DNA from 2 places in the Blautia sp. MB18-30 genome. Region 1 is predicted to be linked to the other one. Evidence: riboswitches for the same ligand, from Rfam matches in the RefSeq annotation. Region 1 holds a riboswitch; the other holds the start of a gene.
The links. A riboswitch is a leader RNA that binds a small molecule or an ion and turns the genes downstream of it on or off. The one in region 1 is predicted to bind ZMP and ZTP.
Positions count from the first base shown of each region.

Region 2: linked by a shared signal. The riboswitch ahead of NCY57_RS00595 (formate--tetrahydrofolate ligase) and the one ahead of NCY57_RS10010 (IMP cyclohydrolase) in region 1 are both predicted to bind ZMP and ZTP.

Region 1 is NZ_JAMOYY010000018.1:44,425-55,936, reverse strand. It holds gene NCY57_RS10060 (Crp/Fnr family transcriptional regulator) at 1-135, shown strand, start outside; gene NCY57_RS10055 (DUF6020 family protein) at 132-1,955, opposite strand; gene trxA (thioredoxin) at 2,058-2,357, opposite strand; gene NCY57_RS10045 (NAD(P)/FAD-dependent oxidoreductase) at 2,407-3,309, opposite strand; gene NCY57_RS10040 (iron-containing alcohol dehydrogenase) at 3,621-4,805, shown strand; tRNA gene NCY57_RS10035 (tRNA-Phe) at 4,936-5,008, shown strand; gene NCY57_RS10030 (3D domain-containing protein) at 5,113-6,192, opposite strand; gene NCY57_RS10025 (lysozyme family protein) at 6,355-7,044, shown strand; tRNA gene NCY57_RS10020 (tRNA-Gly) at 7,211-7,283, shown strand; gene NCY57_RS10015 (phosphoribosylaminoimidazolecarboxamide formyltransferase) at 7,448-8,632, opposite strand; gene NCY57_RS10010 (IMP cyclohydrolase) at 8,671-9,384, opposite strand; ZMP/ZTP riboswitch at 9,471-9,552, opposite strand; gene NCY57_RS10005 (peptidoglycan recognition protein family protein) at 9,650-10,366, opposite strand; gene guaB (IMP dehydrogenase) at 10,479-11,512, opposite strand, start outside.
Region 2 is NZ_JAMOYY010000001.1:124,504-136,015, reverse strand. It holds gene NCY57_RS00640 (MFS transporter) at 1-725, shown strand, start outside; gene NCY57_RS00635 (PucR family transcriptional regulator ligand-binding domain-containing protein) at 972-1,601, shown strand; gene NCY57_RS00630 (sensor histidine kinase) at 1,624-2,790, opposite strand; gene NCY57_RS00625 (response regulator transcription factor) at 2,787-3,464, opposite strand; gene NCY57_RS00620 (TlpA family protein disulfide reductase) at 3,670-4,818, shown strand; gene NCY57_RS00615 (CD1871A family CXXC motif-containing protein) at 4,846-4,998, shown strand; gene NCY57_RS00610 (4Fe-4S binding protein) at 5,006-5,854, shown strand; gene NCY57_RS00605 (helix-turn-helix domain-containing protein) at 5,918-6,646, opposite strand; gene NCY57_RS00600 (sodium-dependent transporter) at 6,868-8,268, shown strand; ZMP/ZTP riboswitch at 8,509-8,590, shown strand; gene NCY57_RS00595 (formate--tetrahydrofolate ligase) at 8,664-10,349, shown strand; gene NCY57_RS00590 (methylated-DNA--[protein]-cysteine S-methyltransferase) at 10,904-11,437, shown strand.

The sequences.
Region 1 (11,512 bases):
TCCATCGGAAGTGCCAGAGAAGCTGTCAGCCGCAGCCTTAAAAAAATGAATAAAGACGGCTCTATCCAGATCTCACGGGGATCGATCCGCATTCTGGATAAAAGACGTCTTTATGAAATGATGAATACTTTTTAATTTGAAGATGTTTTAGGTGCCGGCTGCAGGATCCACCAGAACAGCATCGGCATAATAGTCATTACCGGCCACATATAACGGATCATCCCATTTACAGGAGACACAAGGCATATCAGTATATTCAGCACCGGTATGGCAAAGATCAGGAGTTTTTTCCATTGCTTCTTCACCAGAAGATACCCCATCAGCAACAGAGTAAGCCAGGTATACGTTCCTGCACTTAAGATAAGTCCCAGCCCAGGTGCACGCATCCATAATTCATCATAAAGCCTGAATAGATACTGGATCTTTTTTGGGCCCACATAGCTGACATCGATCCCGGATTTTTTCTGATACAGTTTATCTATGTAAAACCGGTACACGCCCTGCTGTCCTCTTCCCATATGGAACGGATCATTATAACTGTAGATATTATTCAATGTCGCCTGGATATATACTCCCGGATGACGACGGAACATGGCAAACCAGGCTTTAAAATAATCTTTCATGTATCCATCCAATTTAGGATCATTATCATCATCTCTGAACCTAAATGTAATTTTCACAGGATCCGACAGTTCCGGATTATACTTCTCGGCAAGAACATCATAATCCAGGATCCTGTTGATCGCTTTCTTCTCACTTGCGGTTACATCATCCGGATATTCTCTCAGATATCGGGCAGTCTGCTGAAACGGTACCGAAAGCATTTCACATCGGGATCCAGGTGCCACGCCAAGGGCAGGTGCTACCCCCTTTTCTACGCCCAGATAACAGGCAAAAACACAGACAGCCACAATAAATGCATATTTCCTCGCGCCCTTTACCAGGAAGAAAAACAAAAGGATCAAAGAAGGCAGGACTAGATGAATGCCATTATTTCGGGTAAGACAAACACTGATTCCCAGAAGAAATAAATATACTGCCTTTCTCTTGGAAAAGGAATGACAAATATCTATATACACTGCAAAATACAAAGTAATGACTGCCGTATATAATCCATCTTTGATCACTGCCTGCGCATAGCTTCCAAATATGGGAACAAATGCAAACAGCAGAACAGTACCAAAAAGTATCCATTTTGGAGCCTTCCATCTGTACAGATAGCGGACTACCGCACTGTAACACCAGATTTCCACAGAAGTAAACACAATGATGATCAGAAACACTCCAAAATTATAACACCAGATAGTTTTTCCAAGTGTCAGCAGTCCACCCATGATCATCGTCAGGACCCATGGATGATGATTGTCCAGCGGCATAGCTCCCAAAAATACATCCAGCTGCCGAAATCCATCTGCCGGGATCGAACCTGGGAGAAATGCCAGGATAAACGGTGTCCATCCAATGATCATAGATATCTTTGCCAGGCGGAACCACATTACTTCTTCCTCTCTGGCCGGGATACGCCCGCAGGCCTTTCGGAAAAACTCCATCTCAGGAATCCTCCAGAAATAAGTGATTCCCATATCACAGATAATATAAAATCCTATAAAGCATCCGGCTGAGATCAGGATCTGTTTCTTTGCGCCAAACAGAAAATCCCAGTTTCCATTTGTAAAATAAGAAGTTCCAAGAAGCATTCCCGCCGAAAAGATCACTGCCAAAACATGTGCCTGCCAGTTTCTGTATTTCCGGTAGCCCTCCCATCCTTTCACGTATAAAATAAGAAGCAGGATCCATGCAAGCAAGCTCGTGCATCCCAATCCATTATAAACATCGCTCATTTTTTCTACAGAAGTATTTCCATCCATTGGAAGGCCCGTAAAAGAAAAGGCCAGCGCTGTGATCATTGCCGCGATCACAGGCACTGCATTCTTTTTTATTATTTTCTCATCCATATTTTTATTAACCCTTGTCTAAAATTTTCAGTAAACCAACAATGCTCCGGAAACCGTTTCGGTTCCCAGAGCTGTATCTGTTTTTTCTGTTTTCTGTTTTGGTTACTGAAGCGCTGCCTCAAGCTCTGTCTTTGATGTCAGTCCCACAAAACGTGCGGTCTCTTTTCCTTCTTTGAATACCAACAGTGTGGGGATACTCATGATCTTGTACTGCTGTGCCAGTGATGGCTCTTTGTCTACGTCAACCTTGCCAACCTCATATCCGGCTTCTGCAAGCTCTTCCACGACCGGAGCCTGACGTCTGCATGGTCCGCACCAGGTTGCCCAAAAATCTACCAGTACCGGCTTTTCTGCCTTTAATACCTCTGTTTCAAAATTGTCTGTTGTAAAAACTTTTGCCATGATAAAATTCCTCCTTGATCCTGTATTTATTTTTAGTATCAGCTTATGCTTACGCCTTCAGAAGCTTCCGCACATACTGACAGGCGGAAAGTCCTGCCTGGGCACCGTCATGAACAGCTTTTGCCACCTGGAGAAGTCCACCGGTGCAATCACCCGCTGCATACAGTCCCGGAACTGTAGTCTCCATCTCTTCATTGACCCGAATATTTCCTTTTTCATTCAGTTCCGCTCCGATCTGGCGGGCCATCTCCGAGCTTCCGGCTGTACCAAGTGCTACAAAGACTCCCTCTGCCGGCACAAAAGAATCTGCTCCGGTACCTGCTTCCTGCATGGACACATCACTTTTTAGGCGGATGCCGGAAACACGCTCATCCCCTTCGATCGCCTGGATCTTCATGGTGTTAACCGGAAGCGGATTTTCTCTTGAAAATTCCGGTTTCTTTCCATCTGTAAAGATCGTCACACGGGAAGCGGTATGGGAAAGTTCTTCTGCTTCATGAAGAGCAAAATCACTGTTTCCAAGCACTGCCACTTCTTTTCCTCTGTAAAAAAATGCGTCACATACTGCGCAGTAACTGACACCTTTTCCCTCAAATTCCTTTACTCCCGGAATCCTGGCAGAAGCTCTCCTGCTTCCGGTTGCCAGGATCACGCTGCGTGCCTCAAAATCTCCTGCGGTAGTTTTCACCTCAAAAGTATCAAAACCACCCATTCCCACAACCTGGTCATCCAGGATCCGTACTCCAAGTGCTCTTGCCTGGGCAAGACCTCTTTCGAAAAGCTCTCTGCCGGACAGCGGCTGCTCCAGTCCGTAATAGTTCTCGATCTTCTCCGCTTTTTCCAGTGAACCGATCCCTGTATTTATGATCAGCGGATCCATATTTCCTCTTGCCGCATAAAGTGCTGCCGAGATCCCAGCCGGACCTGCTCCTATGATAATGATATTCTCCATTTCAGACACCTGCTTTCTTCTTCGTTTGGATCTGTTCTATAATATACGCTTCGCATTAGTCTGTTTCTGTGATCAGGTCACTTTTCCTTCACAGAAGTCATTATATCACATTCCCCCAAAATTACACCTTTTTTTCAATAGCTTTTATTTGCGTCTGTTTCTCTTCTATGCTATTATTATAACGACTTTAACCAATTAAATGAATCAAGATGATACCCCTGCGGGATCATAAATATCTGCTTGACCTGTAAGGAAACAGATTCGTTATATTTATCAATAGATCATGAATCATAAAAAGGAGCCTAATCTCTATGAGAAATTTTGAATATTTTACCCCTACCCGGGTTATTTTCGGAAAAGATACACACCTTAAGATCGGCACTGTTCTAAAAGAGCAGAACTGCAACAAAGTACTGATCCATTATGGCAGCCACAGTGCAGTAAGCTCCGGTCTGATCGATGAGATCCGATCTTCTCTGGATGAAGCTGGAATTCCCTATGTCACTCTTGGCGGTGTGGTTCCCAATCCCCGTCTCTCCAAGGTACGTGAGGGTATTGAGCTTTGCCGCAAAGAACAGGTTGATTTTCTTTTGGCTGTTGGCGGTGGCAGCGTTATTGATTCCTGCAAGGCCATCGGCTATGGACTTGCCAATCCGGATACAGATGTATGGAATTTTTTTCTCCGCACCGAAACCCCAAAAGCCTGTCTTCCTGTAGGCGTTATCCTGACGATCGCAGCTTCCGGAAGTGAAATGAGCGGATCCTGTGTGATCACCAATGAAGAGGGCTGGCTGAAACGGAGTAGTGCCCGCAACGATCTGTGCCGCCCACGTTTTGCTATTTTAAATCCCCGCCTCACCTATACCCTGCCGCAATATCAGACCGAAAGCGGCTGTGTGGATATCCTGATGCATACTATGGAACGGTACTTTGTAAATATCGAAACCATGGAGATCACCGACAGTATCAGCGAATCTCTGATGCAGACCGTGATCTATAACTCCCGGATCCTGATGAAGGAGACGGATAATTATACTGCACGGGCAGAGATCATGTGGGCCGGCAGTCTTTCCCACAATGGACTTACCGGCTGCGGAACCGGCGGTGGTGACTGGGCCTGTCACCAGCTGGAGCATGAACTGGGCGGCACCTACGATGTGGCTCACGGAGCCGGTCTTGCCGCTTTGTGGGGAAGCTGGGCACGTTACGTTTATGATGCAAATCCGGAACGCTTTGCCCAGTTTGCAGTCAATATCTTTGACATTCCCTGCAGTACCGACTTCAACAAAACTGCTCTTGCCGGCATAGAAGCCATGGAAGACTATTTCCGTTCCATCCAGATGCCTACCAGCCTTCATGAGCTTGGTCTTGATCTTACAGAAAAGGAGATTCATGATCTGGCGTTTAAATGCAGCTTTGAAGACACCCGTACCATCGGTGTGTTCAAACAGCTGAACATGAAAGATATGGAAAAAATCTATCTTGCTGCCAGATAAATCTGTAGCCATAATATTGCAGATGTTTTTTTGAAAATCAGATTTTTCAGAAAAACATCTGCTTTTTTTATTTTTTCCTTGCATTCTCTACATAAATGTGTTAAAGTAACAAAGTACTCGAAAGAGACATGCCCAGATAGCTCAGTTGGTAGAGCAGAGGACTGAAAATCCTCGTGTCGCTGGTTCGATTCCGGCTCTGGGCATTATTTTTTTACTCTGATCGCAGAATAGCCTCTGCTGGTCAGAGTTTTTTTATACAAAAAACTGCTGCAAATCCCTTGTGGAATCTACAGCAGTCTTTTTCTGATCACTGAAGCAAATAAACTTCTGTATAAAACACGCCCTTCTGCTCTGCTTCGGAGTGTGTTGCCACATATACATCAATGCAATTGGTCCGGATCGCTCCTCCGCAGTCCTCTGCAACATAAACCTGTCCATTGATCACTACTTTGGAACCGTATGGGATCTGACTCGGATCCACTGCGATCGTACGGTTGGTAGTGGCCGTTACTCCTGTGGAAGTAATTCCATTCGCCCATGGTCCGCAACAGATGCTGCACGGACAATAATGCGTGATCCGGAATGTTCCCAGTGGTTTCAGTGTCGCGTCCGAAGATACTGATACCGGCGTTCCGATCTGTACGCCAGATGCGGTACTTCCGGAACCACCTGTGGAAGTTACACCATCTACCGCATCCGCAAAAACGCCCTCCCCGGAACTCTTAGTAAGGGATCCTGCTTTTGTATTCTTTTCCTGCTCTGCCTTGGCCACTTCCGTAGCCTGATAACCTTCCAGGCAGCTGGTCGGAATATAGCCGACGTGATCTGAACCACTGTCATCTGTGTAAACGATCCTGCTCCAGATAGCATCTACCGTACCTGTTCTTTTCAGCTCATCATCCTGAAGGACCTCTCCTACAACCTCTCCGTCCTTCTTGCCGGGATAATCCAGGATATCACTGTCCTGTGCCGCTGTAACTGTATCTGTAAATTTATTTACGATCTCCGTATCACTGAGCACGCTGTCCGAAACATAACCGATGATCTTGTCCTCACCTTTCTTTTGGAAGGTCACCTTGCTCCAGCCATTGTCACAGACTGCAATTCTTTCAAGTTTCGTTCCCAGGATCACAGAACGCAGCTCTGTACCACTGTCTCCCGGATTGGACCGGATTTCCGTATTTTTCGCTGTAACATAAAGCGTATCACTCTTCGCCAAAACATTTACTGTATTTCCCGCCCCATCATCGATCTGAAACTGCTGAGGTGTTTTTTTCTCCTTTGTATATGTATCCAGTGTTGCTTCATATCCCAGTACCTCTGCTGATACGGATGCAGGGAAAAGCATAGAAGCACATAAAATAATTGCCAGAAGCTTTTTTCGCATGAAATCTTGCCTCCTTTCTTCCGGCATTCTACGGTTTGTCCCGACTATCATAGCATATCAGATCATATTTTGCAATTTCACAGGACAGTCTTCAGAAATTTTTAACAAAAAGATCATATTTTTTAACTGGTCAAATCTATCCGTAACGGATACAATACTTATATGAATACAAAACACAAGAAACCAACCCTTACTAAAAAACAGCGCCACAAACTCCGTGTACAGCAGGTGCGAAGGCAGAAGATCTTTCTGACATGTCTTTTTCTGCTGATCGTGGGCTGTATCCTTCTGCGTTTTTCCAAATTTTCCGGCAGGCAGAAGGAAACCCATCAGATCAATGCAGCCTGTGAAGCTTATCGCGATGAGGTTTCCAGCGAAGCAGCACAATATGATATGTCCGACTATGTAGACCTGATCCTGGCTGTGATGATGCAGGAAAGCTCCGGACAGGGTACCGATCCCATGCAGTCCTCAGAAGGAGCCTACAACACCAGATATCCTCAGCAGCCCAATGGTATCACAGATCCTTCTTACTCTATTTCCTGTGGCATCCAGGAACTGAAATATGCTCTGGAAAAGGCCGTCTGTACCGGTCCGACTGATCTTTCCAAAATCCGTCTGGCTCTGCAGGCATACAATTTCGGAGCCGATTCCTATTTTGCTTATCTGGAAGAAAACGGTCAGACTGTGTGGACGGCCCAAAGTGCTCAGGCCTTTGCTCAGATGGCAAGCGGCGGCACACAACGTGATGAAGATGATCCCCTTCATGATCCTGCCGGTCCATGGGACTATGGTGACCAATACTATCCGGATCATGTTTTGCGCTATTACCACTTAGACAATAACTCATAAACCACCGAAATATTGTCATATACAAGTTCTATTTCAGACGTCTGGAATAAACTTTATATGTTGTGTATAATTTCAAAAAAATTCCAAAAAACATTTGACAGAATATAAAATCTATGCTAATATATGTCTTGTCGCTGAGGGAAACACTTGAAACGATAAGACATATGCGATAGTGGCGTAGTTGGTAACGCGCGACCTTGCCAAGGTCGAGACCGCGGGTTCGAGCCCCGTCTATCGCTCTTCAGAACTCTGAGTTTTTCAGAGTTCTTTTTTATTTTTAAAACTATCCTTTTTCGATCAAAAAGTCCCGGGTCTGATCTCTTTTTTCCAGAAATTCAGATTCGGGACTTTATATTTTTTATCTTTTATTTCAGCTGCATATCATGGCCAAGGCATGCATCTTTTAGTGGTGGAAAAGGCGGATTCCTGTAAATGCCATCACCATTCCATACTTATTACATGTATCGATAACTGCGTCATCACGTACAGATCCACCCGGCTCTGCAATATATTTTACACCGCTCTTATATGCGCGCTCGATATTATCACTGAATGGGAAGAATGCATCGGATCCCAGTGTCACGCCGGTAAGACCATCCAGCCATGCTCTCTTCTCTTCTTTTGTGAACACTTCCGGCTTCTCTGTGAATGTCTTTTCCCATGCACCATCTGCAAGGACATCCATATATTCCTCACCAATGTAAACATCAATGGCATTATCTCTCTCCGCACGTGTGATCGTGTCTTTAAACGGAAGCTCCAGTACTTTCGGACACTGACGGAGATACCAGTTATCTGCCTTCTGACCTGCAAGGCGTGTACAATGTACACGGGACTGCTGTCCTGCACCAACGCCGATAGCCTGTCCGTCCTTAACAAAGCATACAGAATTGGACTGTGTATATTTCAGGATGATCAGAGAAACCTTCATATCTCTCTTGGCTTCTTCCGTAAGCTCTTTATTCTCTGTTACAATATTGGAGATCAGCGCATCATCAATTGCCAGCTCCTGGCGGCCCTGCTCAAAGGTGACTCCAAATACCTGTTTGTGCTCCAAAGGTTCTGGAACATAGTTTTCATCGATCTGGATCACATTGTAATTGCCTTTTTTCTTCTGCTTCAGAATTTCAAGAGCCTCCTCTGTATATCCTGGTGCGATCACACCATCAGAAACCTCTCTCTTGATCAGCATTGCGGTATCTTTGTCGCAGACATCAGAAAGAGAAATAAAATCACCAAATGATGACATACGATCTGCACCTCTTGCTCTTGCATACGCACATGCAAGCGGGGAAAAATTCTTCCAGTCCATATCACCTACCCAGTAGATCTTTGCCAGTGTCTCATTCAGCGGAAGTCCGATGGAAGCACCTGCCGGAGATACATGCTTAAATGAAGTTGCTGCCGGAAGTCCGGTTGCTTTCTTAAGGTCACGTACCAGCTGCCAGCCATTAAAGGCATCCAGGAAGTTGATGTATCCTGGTCTTCCGGAGAGTACCTGGATCGGAAGCTCACTTCCATCTGCCATATAGATCTTTGATGGTTTCTGATTTGGGTTACATCCGTATTTTAACTGTAATTCTTTCATGAAAAAGCTCCTCCGTTCTCTGTGATATCCCTATTTTCTTATTTATTCTTGTTTACGATCCTGGATTCATATTTTCCTGTCTCAATGTCAATAAAACGAACAAAGAGAGAAACTTTATTATCCTGGTTCAGGCTCTTCCAGAGGAGATCCGTAAACTCATCAATATCGCTTGGGATCTCTACCAGCTTCGGCTCTCCCTCGAAACTTGGAAGTGGATTTCCATCGCATTTATAAGTATGGATAAAACGTCCCTGTCCTGCCGCCGCATTCTCATAGGCAAATGTATAACGAAGACAGGAATCCGGATTTCCGTTATTGCTCTTTAAAATAGACATCGCATAATTGAATTTACCGTCTTCAACATGAAGAACACCTGAAATACGAGGTGTATAGTTCGGCGCATCCGGCTCAAACTCTCTGCTGCGGAGAGACTGTTCAAAGGTGAGCTGTCTGTCCATTCCCTCATAGATCGTATCTGTCTGATCACCGTTTGTTACGATGGTCTTATTTCCAAGGACACGTACCGGTGCATAAATGATCAGGCTCGGGTCTGTAAGCTTGGACGGATCAAAAGCCTGTGTACGGATTCCTTCCCCATCCTCAACAAAAATACGGTTTCTGCTGTTCTCGCTTCTTCCCATAATAAAATATGCAGTAACTGCATGTTTCCCGTCAGCGGAACGTCCGATCACAATTCCTCTTCCCGGATAGGAATTTTCTTTCAGTTCTTTTTCAAGTGAAAATGTCGTCATTTTTCACAGTCCTCCTTGTCTAATGTAAGGCCCGGGGCTTATCCCAGGATATGAACGGTAACAAAAAACCGCCTGGACACCCCTTATCAGGCTGCCCAGGCGGTCGGCTTCTCACTTCACTGCACTCCCTGTAGGTAATCCTACTTTCCGCCAGTCATGCAGCTTCTGCTGTTATACTACAATACTTCTTCTTAATTTTCAAGCCCCTATTTTCAGAAATTATTTTTCCAGACTTCTTGTTGCTCACAAAATAAACAATAACACTTTATTTCCCCTGTAATGCATAATCTGTCTGGATCTGTGCTGCAATGTCTGATTTCATCTGGATCCATGCATCGGGATTTTCCACGTAATACTTCGGACAGTCTTTACCTGTGACATCATAATGACGGATCACCTGATCCGAAGTCAGTCCAAAGCGTGTACAAAGCCACGCTGTCAGCTTTACCGCCGAATCATAGGTTGCTGTATTAAACTGCCCTGTTTCATCCGGATGGCAGCATTCAATGGATATGGTATCTACATTTCTGGAATTTGTGGCATAGGATATTTCTGAAGTGGGAATACATTGTACCACTTCTCCCTCCAAACCTATCACAAAATGACTGCTGACTTTGTTGTCCTGCGTTATCGCAAGATTTTCAAAATAATTCCGGTTGGATACGGCAGTAGATCCCGGATTGGCCGTATAATGAATGGCTATATAATTTACCTGTTCCATAGAAATCTGTGGTCTGGAATAGGAATTCGGTGTCAGAAGCTCCACATCAATAAAAGGTGCTCCTTCTGCCTGCCATTGTTCCGGTCCGCCATTTCCGCTGGCATTCCCGGATATTTCTTCCTGTCCGGACTGAGTTTCACTCTGTTCCATGCGCATCTCAAAAAATGCGTATCCTAACGCACACGCAGCAAAAGCAACGATCACAATGATACATATCAACACAATCCTCTGCAGGATCTTGATCGGGTTCTTTTTTCTCAAAGACTTCTTTTTTCTTCTGGAAGACCCGGAGGAAGTTTTCTTTACGGAAACAGGCCGCCCGCTATGGGACGGCCTGGGTGACTTTTTACCGGTCTTACCTTTTTTTCCTTTATTATTCATCTACACTGTAGTTTGGAGCCTCTTTTGTGATGTGGATGTCATGTGGATGTGACTCTTTAAGAGATGCAGCTGAAATCTTGATGAATCTGCCTGTTGTCTTAAGCTTCTCAATATTTTCTGCTCCACAGTAACCCATACCGGATCTTAAACCACCGATCAGCTGGAATACGGTATCCTCAACGTGTCCTTTATACGCAACACGACCCTCAACACCCTCCGGCACAAGCTTCTTTGCATTCTCCTGGAAATAACGATCCTTGCTGCCGTTCTCCATAGCTGCAATAGATCCCATTCCACGGTATACTTTATATTTTCTTCCCTGATAGAGCTCGAATGTTCCCGGGCTCTCATCGCATCCAGCAAACATGCTGCCCATCATGCAGACATTGGCGCCTGCCGCGATAGCCTTGGTGATGTCTCCGGAATACTTGATTCCACCATCTGCGATGATCGGGATTCCGTAGCTGTTGGCTACTTCATAGCAATCCATAACAGCAGTAACCTGCGGTACACCGATACCTGCAACAACACGTGTGGTACAGATAGATCCAGGTCCGATACCAACTTTAACTGCATCTACACCAGCTTCGATCAGTGCCTTGGTAGCTGCTCCTGTTGCAACGTTACCTGCGATAACCTGAAGTTCCGGATATGCAGCCTTGATCTCGCGGACTGCTTTTAAGATATTCTCAGAATGACCATGTGCGGAATCAATTACGATTACATCCACATTCGCTTTCACAAGTGCATCTACACGTGCAAGTACATTGGCTGTGATACCAACTGCCGCACCACAGAGAAGACGTCCCTGTGCATCCTTGGCTGCAAGCGGATATTTGATCTGTTTCTCGATATCCTTGATGGTAATGAGTCCTTTTAAATTAAAGTCGTCATCTACAATGGGTAATTTCTCCTTACGGGATTTCGCAAGGATCTTCTTGGCATCCTCAAGTGTGATTCCTTCCTTGGCTGTGATCAGTCCTTCAGAAGTCATGCACTCCTTGATCTTTCTGCTGAAATCTGTCT
Region 2 (11,512 bases), on a different contig from region 1:
GCGGCATCTTTTTTCAGGCACCCGATAAGAGTCTGGTGAACGCAGGTGGCTCTGCGGCAAAGTCCGGAACATCGGAGATGAAGCAGTATACATCCGGAGAGATGATGCGTACAAGAAATTTTTATCTTCTTCTTGCGACCATGTTCTTTGGACTGATTTCTTATTTTATGGTTTCACCGGTATCCCAGACCTACCAGATCGACCTTGGGATCCCGTCTGCAGTGGCAGTCAGCGCCGTTATGCTTGGATCCATTGTCAATGCGGGAGCAAGACTGGTGCTTCCGACACTGGCAGATAAAGTGGGAAGGATCGTCTGCATCAAAGGAGTGCTGATCGTGGCAGTGATCGCTATGGGAGTTCTCGCTGTATCAAGATCCCTAGCAGTAACGGTTGCTGTTGTGCTGATGTACGGCTGCTACGGCGGCATCATGGGAAGCTTCCCGTCCCTGACAAGCTCTATTTTCGGAATGAAGCACACCGGGGAGAATTACGGATTTGTCATGTTCGGCATTGTATTTGCAACCTTTGGCGCACCGGCGATCTCCGGTCTGGTGAGTAGCAAAGGTTATGAGATGAACGTGGTATTTGGGATCGGAGCTGTTTTTGCAGTGATCGCATTTGTATGCCTGACTCTACTTGGACAGAATCTTGTGAAAGAGCATGCCGAAAAATCTGCCGGAGTAAAGAATGATACAGCACAGGTAAGCAAACCACAGGCAGAATAAGTCTGAATGTAACTGGATGCAGAGCTGTATCAGCTGCCGGATCAAAGACAGCTGACTGAGAATCAGAAAACAGAAAAACCTGGAAGAAATAAAATGCCTGTGGCTGATTTCTTCCAGGCTTTTTTTGAGTTGCCGGAATCAGATATTTCTGCTAGGATAACTGAAGGATGAGAAAATCAGATATCGTATTTGCCTGTTTATGGATGAGAGCGTGTGAAATACTGCAAAAATAAGGAGTTGATGCATATGATCACCTGTCAGGATATACTGGAGCTGCAGCTGGACGGAGTGGAGCTGATCGCTGGGGAAAAAGGTCTCACAAGACCTGTCACATGGACCTATATGGTGCAGACCCGGCCTTTTGAGGAGCATATGAACCAGGGGGATTTTGCCCTGTGTGTGGTAGACTATGTCCGGTTTGACCTGGAAGAAGCCGGGAAAGCCATGGAAGAACTGTATGGGCTTGGAATTTCCGGCTTTGGGATTTCGATCACCGATGATAAAGAACCCGTCCCGAAGGAGATGATCGACAAAGCCAATGCGCTTCAGCTCCCGCTGTTTTACATTCGGTGGAAGGGAGCTTCTTTTGTGGATATTGCCCAGAGTGTGGGAAAGATCATCCTGGAATATGAAATGCAGAACAGGCGGATGGGAGATTATTTTGATCTGTCGTTCGAAGAAACCGTGAGACGACATAATACAAGAAACAGAGAATTTGGTGAAAAAGATATGCGCAGATGGTGGAGAGAAAAAGATTTTTCTTCAGTTCTCAGGGAACAGGCTATTACCTGCGAAATGGATACAGACAGTATTGTTGAGAAAATATACTCGGATTTGAACGCAGATCGCAAAGCGATTGCGTTCATGAGTATATAAAGTAAATGTAATACAAACATGTTCAGACTGGCAGAATAATTGCAATCATGCTGCCTTTTTTGCTGCTTTCCAGTACTTTTACCTGTCCGTTATGCTGTCTGACAATTTCACTGACAAGTGCAAGCCCCAGGCCGGCACCGCCCATAGCACGGCTTCTTGATTTGTCCACACGGAAGAACGGGGTGAAGATTTTTTCCTGATATTCAGGAGGAATGCCGATTCCGGTATCAGAGACTTCAAGAAAGACGTAATTGACAGACGTGGATGTATCTGTTATTTCTTCGGAAGGATGGATATTTACGGTTACTTTTCCACCGGAGTGATTGTATTTGATCGCATTTTCCACAAGATTGTACACAGCGCGATACAGCAGCAGATAGCTTCCGGTAATGATGCAGTCCCCTTCCTGCTGGATCAGTTCAACTTCTTTCTGTTCCGCTACGGAGGCCAGGTCGCAGAAAACCTCATCCGTCAGTGCTGCCAGAGAGATCCTTTCGGAACGTTCAACAGTCTGTACACCGGTCATATCCAGGAGGATTTCAGCCAGATGGGAAAGTCGCCCGGTCTGTTCCTGTAGCATGGCAAAAATCTCCTGATAATCTTGTAAAGCAGGTGCTTCCCTGCGGGCAAAGACCTCCAGGTTTGTCTGGATAACGGCAAGAGGAGTCCTCAGCTCATGTGCTGCATTGGCAGAAAACTGCTTCTGGGCAGTAAAGGCTTCATCCAGGCGTGCGAGCATTTTGTTAAATGAAACTGTCAGGCGGGAAATCTCGTCATTGGTAGCAGGAACTTCAAGAGCCTCTGAAAGGTTCTGGACCTCTATTTTGTTCACCTCCTGGCTGAGTCTGCGAAGCGGAAGTAATGCCTGACGGCTGATAAAATAAGTGCAGATACTGCTGAGAAGGATGATGATCCCTGTTACCATAAGTCCTTTGGTGAGAAAAAGTTTTTTGGTTAGCTGCAGCTGATCGGAAAGCTCCGGAAATAAGACGGAGGGATTCATATTAAAGGTGATGGGAGCAGAATCTGTGTTATCGATCCGTATCATGTAATCTCCCAGATCCTCCATTCCGGCAACTGCAGACTGGCTGATAAAAAAATACATCAGAATGCAGGTGACTGTCATAAGCAGTGCGGTGATCAGTGTCAGACGCCATTGAAGAGATAGCTTTCCGGTTATTTTTTTCATTTTATATCCTCCGTTAAAATGTAACCCTGGCCGATCTTATTCTGTATTGGATCAAAGCCGAGAGCAGTGCGCAGCTTTTTTCGAAGAGAAGAAATGTGGACACGAATGGAATTGCTGAGACTGTTGACGCTTCCGTCCCAGATATGCTCGATCATTTCTTCCGGGCTTATGATACGGTTCTGATGAAGAAGGAAATATTCCAGAAGAGAACTTTCCTTTCGGGTCAGAGAAAGAGGAAGTCCATCGATACTGGCCTTTCTTGTACGGGTATCAAAGCTGATACGTCCGCATTGCAGACATACATCCTGCTGGATAAATTTCCTTCGTGTCAGACTTCGGATCCGTGCCTCCAGCTCTTCAAAATGAAAAGGCTTTGTGAGATAGTCATTGGCACCGAGATCAAGCCCTTCAACCTTGTCCTGGATCTGTCCTCTGGCAGAGAGGATCAAAACGGGAGTGGAAGTATCGGATTCCCGAAACTGGCGCAGGATTTCTAGCCCATCAACGCCTGGAAGGTTCAGATCAAGAAGGATGAGATCATAATTTTCCACCAGACATAATTCCAGTCCTTCATCCCCGTCAAAACATGTGTCCGCTTCATAGCCATCCATGCGAAGTCCCTCCGCAATAGACTGGCAGAGCTGCTTTTCATCTTCGATTATCAATATATGCATAATAAATTCTCCTAAAAAACAGTTGATTTTGCTTTGTTATCTATCATATCATGTATAGCATAAAATTCCTGTAAATTTTTTCACTTCTTAACAGAGATTTTATACAGGAGATGATATAGTAAGGCTACAGAGAGCAAGATTTACATATAAAATATACGTCGGTTCCGGATATGGGCCGGTGATATCAGAAGGGAGAATATAAACAATGAAATTAAGAACACAGAAAATAACAGCACTTATGGCAGCAGCGGTATTAGGAATATCTGCATTTGGAAGCGTACCGGTAACGGCGGCAGAAAGCACGGAAACAGCAGATATCGGAGAGGCAATGGCGGTGGATGGAGAGGCAGTTTCATCAGATCTGGTAGCAGGTACATTTAAGCCTTCCGACGTAACCTGCAAGGCACAGGATTCTTATGAATATCCGTTTCTGGGACTGAAGCTTTCACTTTCGAAGGAGCTGTTAAATCAGATCAAGGATCAGAGCATTGCAATGCTTACTACGGAAGATTTTGAGAATCAGACCAATGCAGTGACATATGCCTATGTAAGCTGGAGCAAAATGACAGAGGAACAGAAAAATGCCGAAATACAGAAGATGGGAACCGGATATGACGACTGGGTGGCAGGTCTGGACAGAATTGGTACAATTGGCGTTTATGACGAAGCTTCACAGAAAAAGCTGGATGAGATCACAGGCTGTACAGAGCATAAAGAGCTTGGAAGCAGCAGTGACGGGAAATACAAATATTATCTGAGCACTAACAAAGATGCAGATGAAAAGCTGACAAAGGAGCTGGAAAAGATCAAAACCGACATTACGGAAATGACACCGTATCAGAATATTTCCGTGTTTGAACAGCCACAGGATACCAGCGTCAACCCGGAGGATGTAAAATCTGTAGGAAAATTTGAAACAACAGGAATAGATGGAAAAACATATACAGAAAAAGTATTCAGTGACTATGACCTGACGCTGGTAAATATTTTTACAACCTGGTGCTCACCATGTGTAAAAGAAATTCCGGAACTTCAGGAGCTTTATAAAGAAATGAAAGATAAAGGCGTCGGAGTAGCAGGCGTGGTGCTTGATACTACAGATGAAAAGGGAAATCAGGACGAGGAGGCTGTAAAAAAAGCTGGCATTCTTCAGGAAAAAACAAAAGCAGAGTATCCGTTCCTGATACCGGATACTACTATGATGAACGGCCGTCTGCAGGGGATTTCCGCATTTCCTGAAACATTTTTTGTTGACAAAGATGGAAACATTGTAGGCGATACCTATACAGGAAGCCATACACTGGACGAATGGAAGGAAATCGTGGAAAAAGAGCTTAAAAACGTTTCAAAGTAAAAGATGATCATTACGGAGAGTGAAAAAATGATTCGGAAAATAACAGAATCCAGGTGGATCGGACCAGCTCTGGCGTTTTTGGGGATTTTACTGATGATACTGGGAATCTGCAGAGGTGAGGTATCTGTAGTTTTTACAAAAGCGATCAACATCTGTATGGAGTGTATTGGCATTGGATAATAAGAAGATGAAAATAAATGAATGGCCGCGGCATGGAGTCCAGGCATTGTGGGCGGCCCTTACAAACAGTCACATATCAGGCTTTGTGACTGGAAAGATCTATACCGGAAAACTGAAAAATGTCTGTGTTCCGGGGCTGAACTGTTATTCCTGCCCCGGGGCAAGAGGGGCCTGTCCCATTGGTTCCCTTCAGGCTGTGATCGGAAGCTGGAACTTCAAGATGGCATATTATGTGGCTGGATTTCTGATCTTTGTCGGAGCGCTGCTTGGAAGACTGGTGTGCGGATTTCTCTGCCCCTTTGGACTGATCCAGGATCTGTTGAACAAAATTCCTTTTCCAAAGAAGATCCGGACATTTCGGGGAGATAAGCTTCTGCGAAAACTGAAATATGTGATCTTTCTTGTATTTGTGATCATACTTCCAATGTTTGTAGTAGATATCATGGGACAGGGAGCGCCATATTTCTGCAAGCTGATCTGCCCGGCAGGAACGCTGGAGGGAGGTATCCCTCTGGTGCTGCTGAACAAATCCATGAGAAGTGCAGTAGGCTGGCTGTACATGTGGAAAAATACAATCCTGGTGATCACCATTATCTTATCAATTATGATATACCGGCCATTCTGTAAGTATATCTGCCCGTTGGGAGCTTTTTATTCGGTATTTAATAAAGTTTCCGTTTTTCGTTACAGAGTAGATAAAGAAAAATGTGTTCACTGCGGAAAATGCAGGAATATCTGCCAGATGGAGGTCGATCCGACGGAAAATCCAAACAGTACAGAATGCATCCGATGTGGAAGATGTAAAAAGATATGTCCGACACAGGCAATCCGGTGTGGGTTTGCAGGCAAACCCTGATACAGAAAAATACGAAAACGGTACAGCTTATAAAATATAAGGTGTACCGTTTTTTGCAGAAAACTACTTTTCCATATTATCTATCAGTAACATATTCAGCTGTTCCCAGCGCTTCAGATCTTTTTTTGTAAAAAGCAGCTGGTGGCGGAACGCTTCGGTAAGCTCCTGTGGTTTTAAAGTGATCACACATTTGAATGCGCAGGGCATCAGATCCGCACTGGAAATCCCACACAAAAGTCCTGTTGTAAAATCTCGAAGCTCCAGAGGATTAAAAATGTACAGGAGATCTTCTTCCAGTGGGTTATACTGATTTACAAAGGAAAAACGGATCAGCATATCACTGTAAAGAACTTTTCCGGTGTAAAAAATCTCACTGCTTCTTCCGTTGGCAGAAACAGAACAGATCGTTAAGGTTGCTTCGTATTTTCCGGATTCGCCTTTTTTTTCATAAATATCGATGACGCCATCCTTCGTACGCTGATAGCGTCCATCGTAAAAGTAAAAATATAGCCTCTGTGCCTGAAAAAATGGGCTTTTTTGTCCTTTTCCCGGTGCATTGGACGGTTTACTGGCTGTTTCAGGAAGACCAGTGGTAAGCTGGGACATAGATACCTGGAGAATCTGGCTGATCTCATATAAAGTTTCGATATCAACGGAGATATCTCCATTTTCATATTTGCATACGGTAGCTCGACTTTTATGGATGGCATCTGCCAGATCCTGCAGAGTCATCTTTCCGGCTTTTCGGTATTTTCTTATTTGTTCACCTACATAACAGGTAAAATTACTCATTTTGTTTCCTCATACTATCTATTTTTCTTATTAATTTATATTGTATACGATTATATCGGAAAAACCGGTATTTTGTAAAGTAGTAAGAAACTTTTTTAGAATAAAATTTCGTAAAAAGAAACTTCTGCCATTTGCACTTATCTTTATTTAAGGTAAGATATGGCTGTTAGGCTGAAGGTTTCAGCCTATATCAAATATATACTTGAAGAGGGGAAATTGAAATGAAAGAAAAAGGAAGTAGCTTTTCCGGCTCAATAGGCTTTGTCCTGGCGGCAGCCGGAAGTGCAGTAGGAGTTGGAAATATCTGGAGATTTCCATATCTCTGTGCCAAAGATGGCGGAGGACTTTTCCTGCTGGTTTATCTGGTACTGGTACTGACTTTTGGATTTGTACTGTTGACAACGGATGTAGCACTTGGGAGAAAGACAAAGAAAAATGCATTGAGGGCTTTTGAATCTCTTGATCCAAAGTGGAAATTTTTAGGACATTTAACGTTTATGGTTCCGGCATTGATCATGACCTATTATTCTGTTATCGGTGGATGGATTGTAAAATATTTTTTTACTTATATTATTTCTGATGGGAAAGATGCGGCTTCAGATGTATACTTTACATCATTTATTACATCAGATATTGCACCTGTTGTATTTATGCTGATCTTTCTGGCACTGACTGCCTGGATCGTATTTCGTGGTGTGGAAAAGGGAATCGAAAAGTTTTCCAGGATCATTATGCCGGGGCTGATTCTTCTGATTGTGATCATTGCGATTTTTTCACTGACACTGTCCCATACTGATACGGATGGAACTGTCCGCACCGGTATGCAGGGGCTGGCTGTTTATCTCAAACCGGATTTTCATGGACTGACGGTAAAACGTTTCCTGGAGATCCTTCTGGATGCGATGAGCCAGTTATTCTTTTCCTTAAGTGTATCTATGGGAATCATGATCACTTATGGTTCTTATGTGAAAAATGAAGTTAATTTAAATAAAGCAACAAATCAGATTGAGATCTTTGATACCGGCGTTGCATTTCTTGCAGGAATGATGATCATACCGGCTGTTTTTGTATTTCTCGGAAAGGATGGAATGGCTTCCGGCCCAAGTCTGATATTTATCTCACTGCCAAAGGTTTTTGATGCCATGGGAGTATTTGGCCGTCCGGTGGCAATTGCATTTTTCCTGATGATGGGATTTGCGGCACTGACTTCCTGCGTGTCTGTCATGGAGACACTGGTTGCAAACTGCATGGAACTCTATCACAAACCCCGTAAGAAAATGTGTGGTGCTGTCGGAATCTATTCTCTTGTTACAGCAGTGCTGATCTGCCTTGGTTATAACAAACTGTATTTTGAACTTAAACTGCCAAATGGTTCCGTTGGACAGCTGCTGGATGTGATGGATTATATCAGCAACAGTTTTCTGATGCCGTTTATCTCACTTTTGACAAGTATTCTGATCGGCTGGGTGATCGGCCCTGACTGGATCATAGGAGAAGTGGAACGAAATGGGGAACACTTCAAACGGGCAGGATTATATCGCTTTATGATCCGTTATGTAGTGCCGGTTGTAATGCTGATATTATTCCTGGTATCTACAGGATTTGCAGATTTGATTTCATAAGTGTGGTAATATGTTTATGGCGTCTGGACAGTCGCATTAACGGATGACCGGTACAAGATACGATTAAATAACAGAGGATTTGATGAAAAAAGATATGTACGAATGTTGGAGAGAAAACTAATACATAGAACGGAAATGATTCAGAAAATTAGACTTAGCTCACTTTAAAAGTGAAAAAATAATTTGATAATTTCTTGACAAGTACTAATAAATATGTTAGTATTCAATCATCAAATTAATAAAGTCTTCGGTGACTGACGGAGTTGTGGGATAACCACGAGGGAGCCGGAGATTCGATGAGTCGACCGTCTGGGCAGTATTTGAAAAACTTCAGATACTGCTCTTTTTTATGGGATAAAAGATGCAGACGGTTGCAGCGGAGAAAGGAGAACATTATGGGATTTAAAAGTGACATCGAGATTGCACAGGAGTGCACAATGGAGCCAATTACCAAGATTGCAGAGAAAGCAGGTATTGATGACAAATATCTGGAGCAGTATGGTAAATACAAAGCAAAGATCGACTATAATCTTCTGAAAGAAACAGACAAAAAAGACGGAAAGCTGATCCTGGTAACAGCCATCAACCCGACACCGGCAGGTGAGGGAAAAACTACGACAACCGTAGGTCTTGCAGATGGAATGCAGAGACTTGGAAAAAATGTTATGGTAGCTCTTCGTGAGCCATCCCTGGGACCGGTATTTGGTGTCAAAGGTGGTGCGGCAGGCGGCGGCTATGCACAGGTAGTTCCGATGGAGGATATCAACCTTCATTTTACCGGTGATTTCCATGCAATCGGTGCGGCAAACAACCTTCTTGCAGCAATGATCGACAACCATATTTTCCAGGGTAATGAACTGAACATCGACCCGAGAAAGATCACCTGGAGACGATGCGTGGACATGAACGACCGTCAGCTTCGTAATGTAGTAGACGGACTTGGCGGAAGAACAAACGGTATGCCGCGTGAAGACGGATATGACATCACTGTAGCATCTGAGATTATGGCAGTTCTCTGTCTGGCAAGTGATATCAAAGATCTGAAAGAGAGACTTTCCAGAATCATCATCGGATATACTTACGGTAAGGTTGCTGAGCAGAAACCGGTAACAGCAGGAGACCTCCACGCAGAGGGTGCTATGACAGCACTTCTGAAGGATGCCCTGAAACCAAACCTTGTTCAGACACTGGAGCATGTTCCGGCGATCGTTCATGGCGGACCATTCGCAAATATCGCTCACGGATGTAACTCCGTAACCGCTACAAAGATGGCTATGAAGCTTGCTGATTATGCCATCACAGAGGCTGGATTCGGTGCTGATCTTGGAGCTGAGAAATTCCTGGATATCAAGTGCCGTATGGCAGGTCTTACACCAAGTGCCGTTGTTATCGTAGCAACCGTACGTGCTCTGAAATATAATGGTGGCGTTGCAAAAGCAGATCTTAACAATGAGAACCTTGAGGCTCTTGAAAAGGGTATCCCGAACCTTCTGAAGCATGTAAGCAATATCAAAAATGTATACAAGCTTCCATGTGTGGTAGCTATTAACGCATTCCCGACCGATACCAAGGCAGAGCTTGATTTTGTGGAAGCAAAATGCAAGGAGCTTGGCGTAAACGTAGCACTTTCCGAGGTATGGGCAAAAGGTGGCGAAGGCGGAATCAAGCTTGCTGAGGAAGTGATCCGTCTTGTTGAAGAGCCGAATGATTTCACATATGCTTATGAACTGGAAGGCTCCATCGAGGACAAACTGAACCAGATCGTACAGAAGGTTTATGGTGGAAAGAAAGTGGTTCTTACAGCAAATGCCCAGAAGCAGGCGAAACAGCTGGAGGCACTTGGATTTGGCAACTGCCCGATCTGTGTGGCTAAGACCCAGTACAGCTTAACAGACGACCAGACAAAGCTTGGTGCTCCGACAGATTTCGAGGTAACAGTAAGAAATCTTAAGATTTCCGCAGGTGCAGGATTTATTGTTGCACTGACAGGTGAGATCATGACCATGCCAGGTCTTCCGAAAGTACCGGCAGCAACCAAGATCGACGTAGACGAGAGCGGTAAGATCACAGGACTGTTCTAATATAAAGATTTTTTGAGGGGAATTCAGATAGAAAGCGGTAGAGCCTGCAGAAATAGAGGCTCTGCCGCTTTTTATATTGTTGTGGAGAGAGTATTGAAAAACTTTTAAAAGCAGGAAAAACACTGGGTTTGACGATCCCGTGATACGAATTTGATACGAAAACCCCCGGAAGTGGTCGAGACTTCCGGGGGTTTTTGTTCCGTTTATGTAAGGTGTTTTAATCCTTTAGGCTGTTACTGCCTGTCGTTTCTGTCCAGCCTAGCCACAGTTGCCATAACAGAAACAAAGAAAGTAATTATAGAACTTGTCATAGGACTTTACATCCTTTCAACTGGAGGTTCGGCAGCAACAGCATTATAGCATGTTCAGAACAAAAATGGTATAATATTATAAATTGTCAAGAATGTCAAGAATGTCAGTAATCTCCTGTTGCTTGTTGGGATAAAACTCACAATGTCGAGGAAATCTCAGAGGGGACGCGCATGTGACATTTGCGTTAATTAAGAGGAATCCTATAGAAAAAATTGTAGAGATAAATGAATGTGGGGGAAAATATGGTATACACATGCAAATATAAATCGCTAATCGGAGATATTTTACTTGCCGCAGATGAAATCGGACTTACCGGTCTGTGGTTTGAAGGACAGAAATATTTTGCAAATACACTTCCGGAAGATTATGTTCCACAGGAAACGAAAATTCTCACAGAAGCAAAAAAATGGCTGGATGTATATTTCTCCGGTGAAGAACCGAAATTTACTCCGCCACTTCATCCCACCAGTTCAGTATTCAGACAGGAAGTGTGGAAGATTTTACTGGAGATTCCCTACGGACAGACGATCACATATGGAGAAATTGCGCGCAGAATTGCAGTGATGAAAAACACTTCCCATATGTCCGCCCAGGCAGTAGGCGGTGCGGTTGGACATAATGAAATTTCCATTATCATTCCCTGCCATCGAGTTGTAGGAACAAATGGAAGCTTGACGGGCTATGCCGGAGGAATTGACAAAAAAATTTCACTTCTTAAGCTGGAACATACAGATATGAGCCGTTTGTTTATTCCAAAGAAAGGAACTGCACTGTAAAACTCAGGCTGAGAGGACGGTCTGGTGCAGGCGTCCACGAAAAGACAGATATTTTATTTATGAAAGCATGCTATG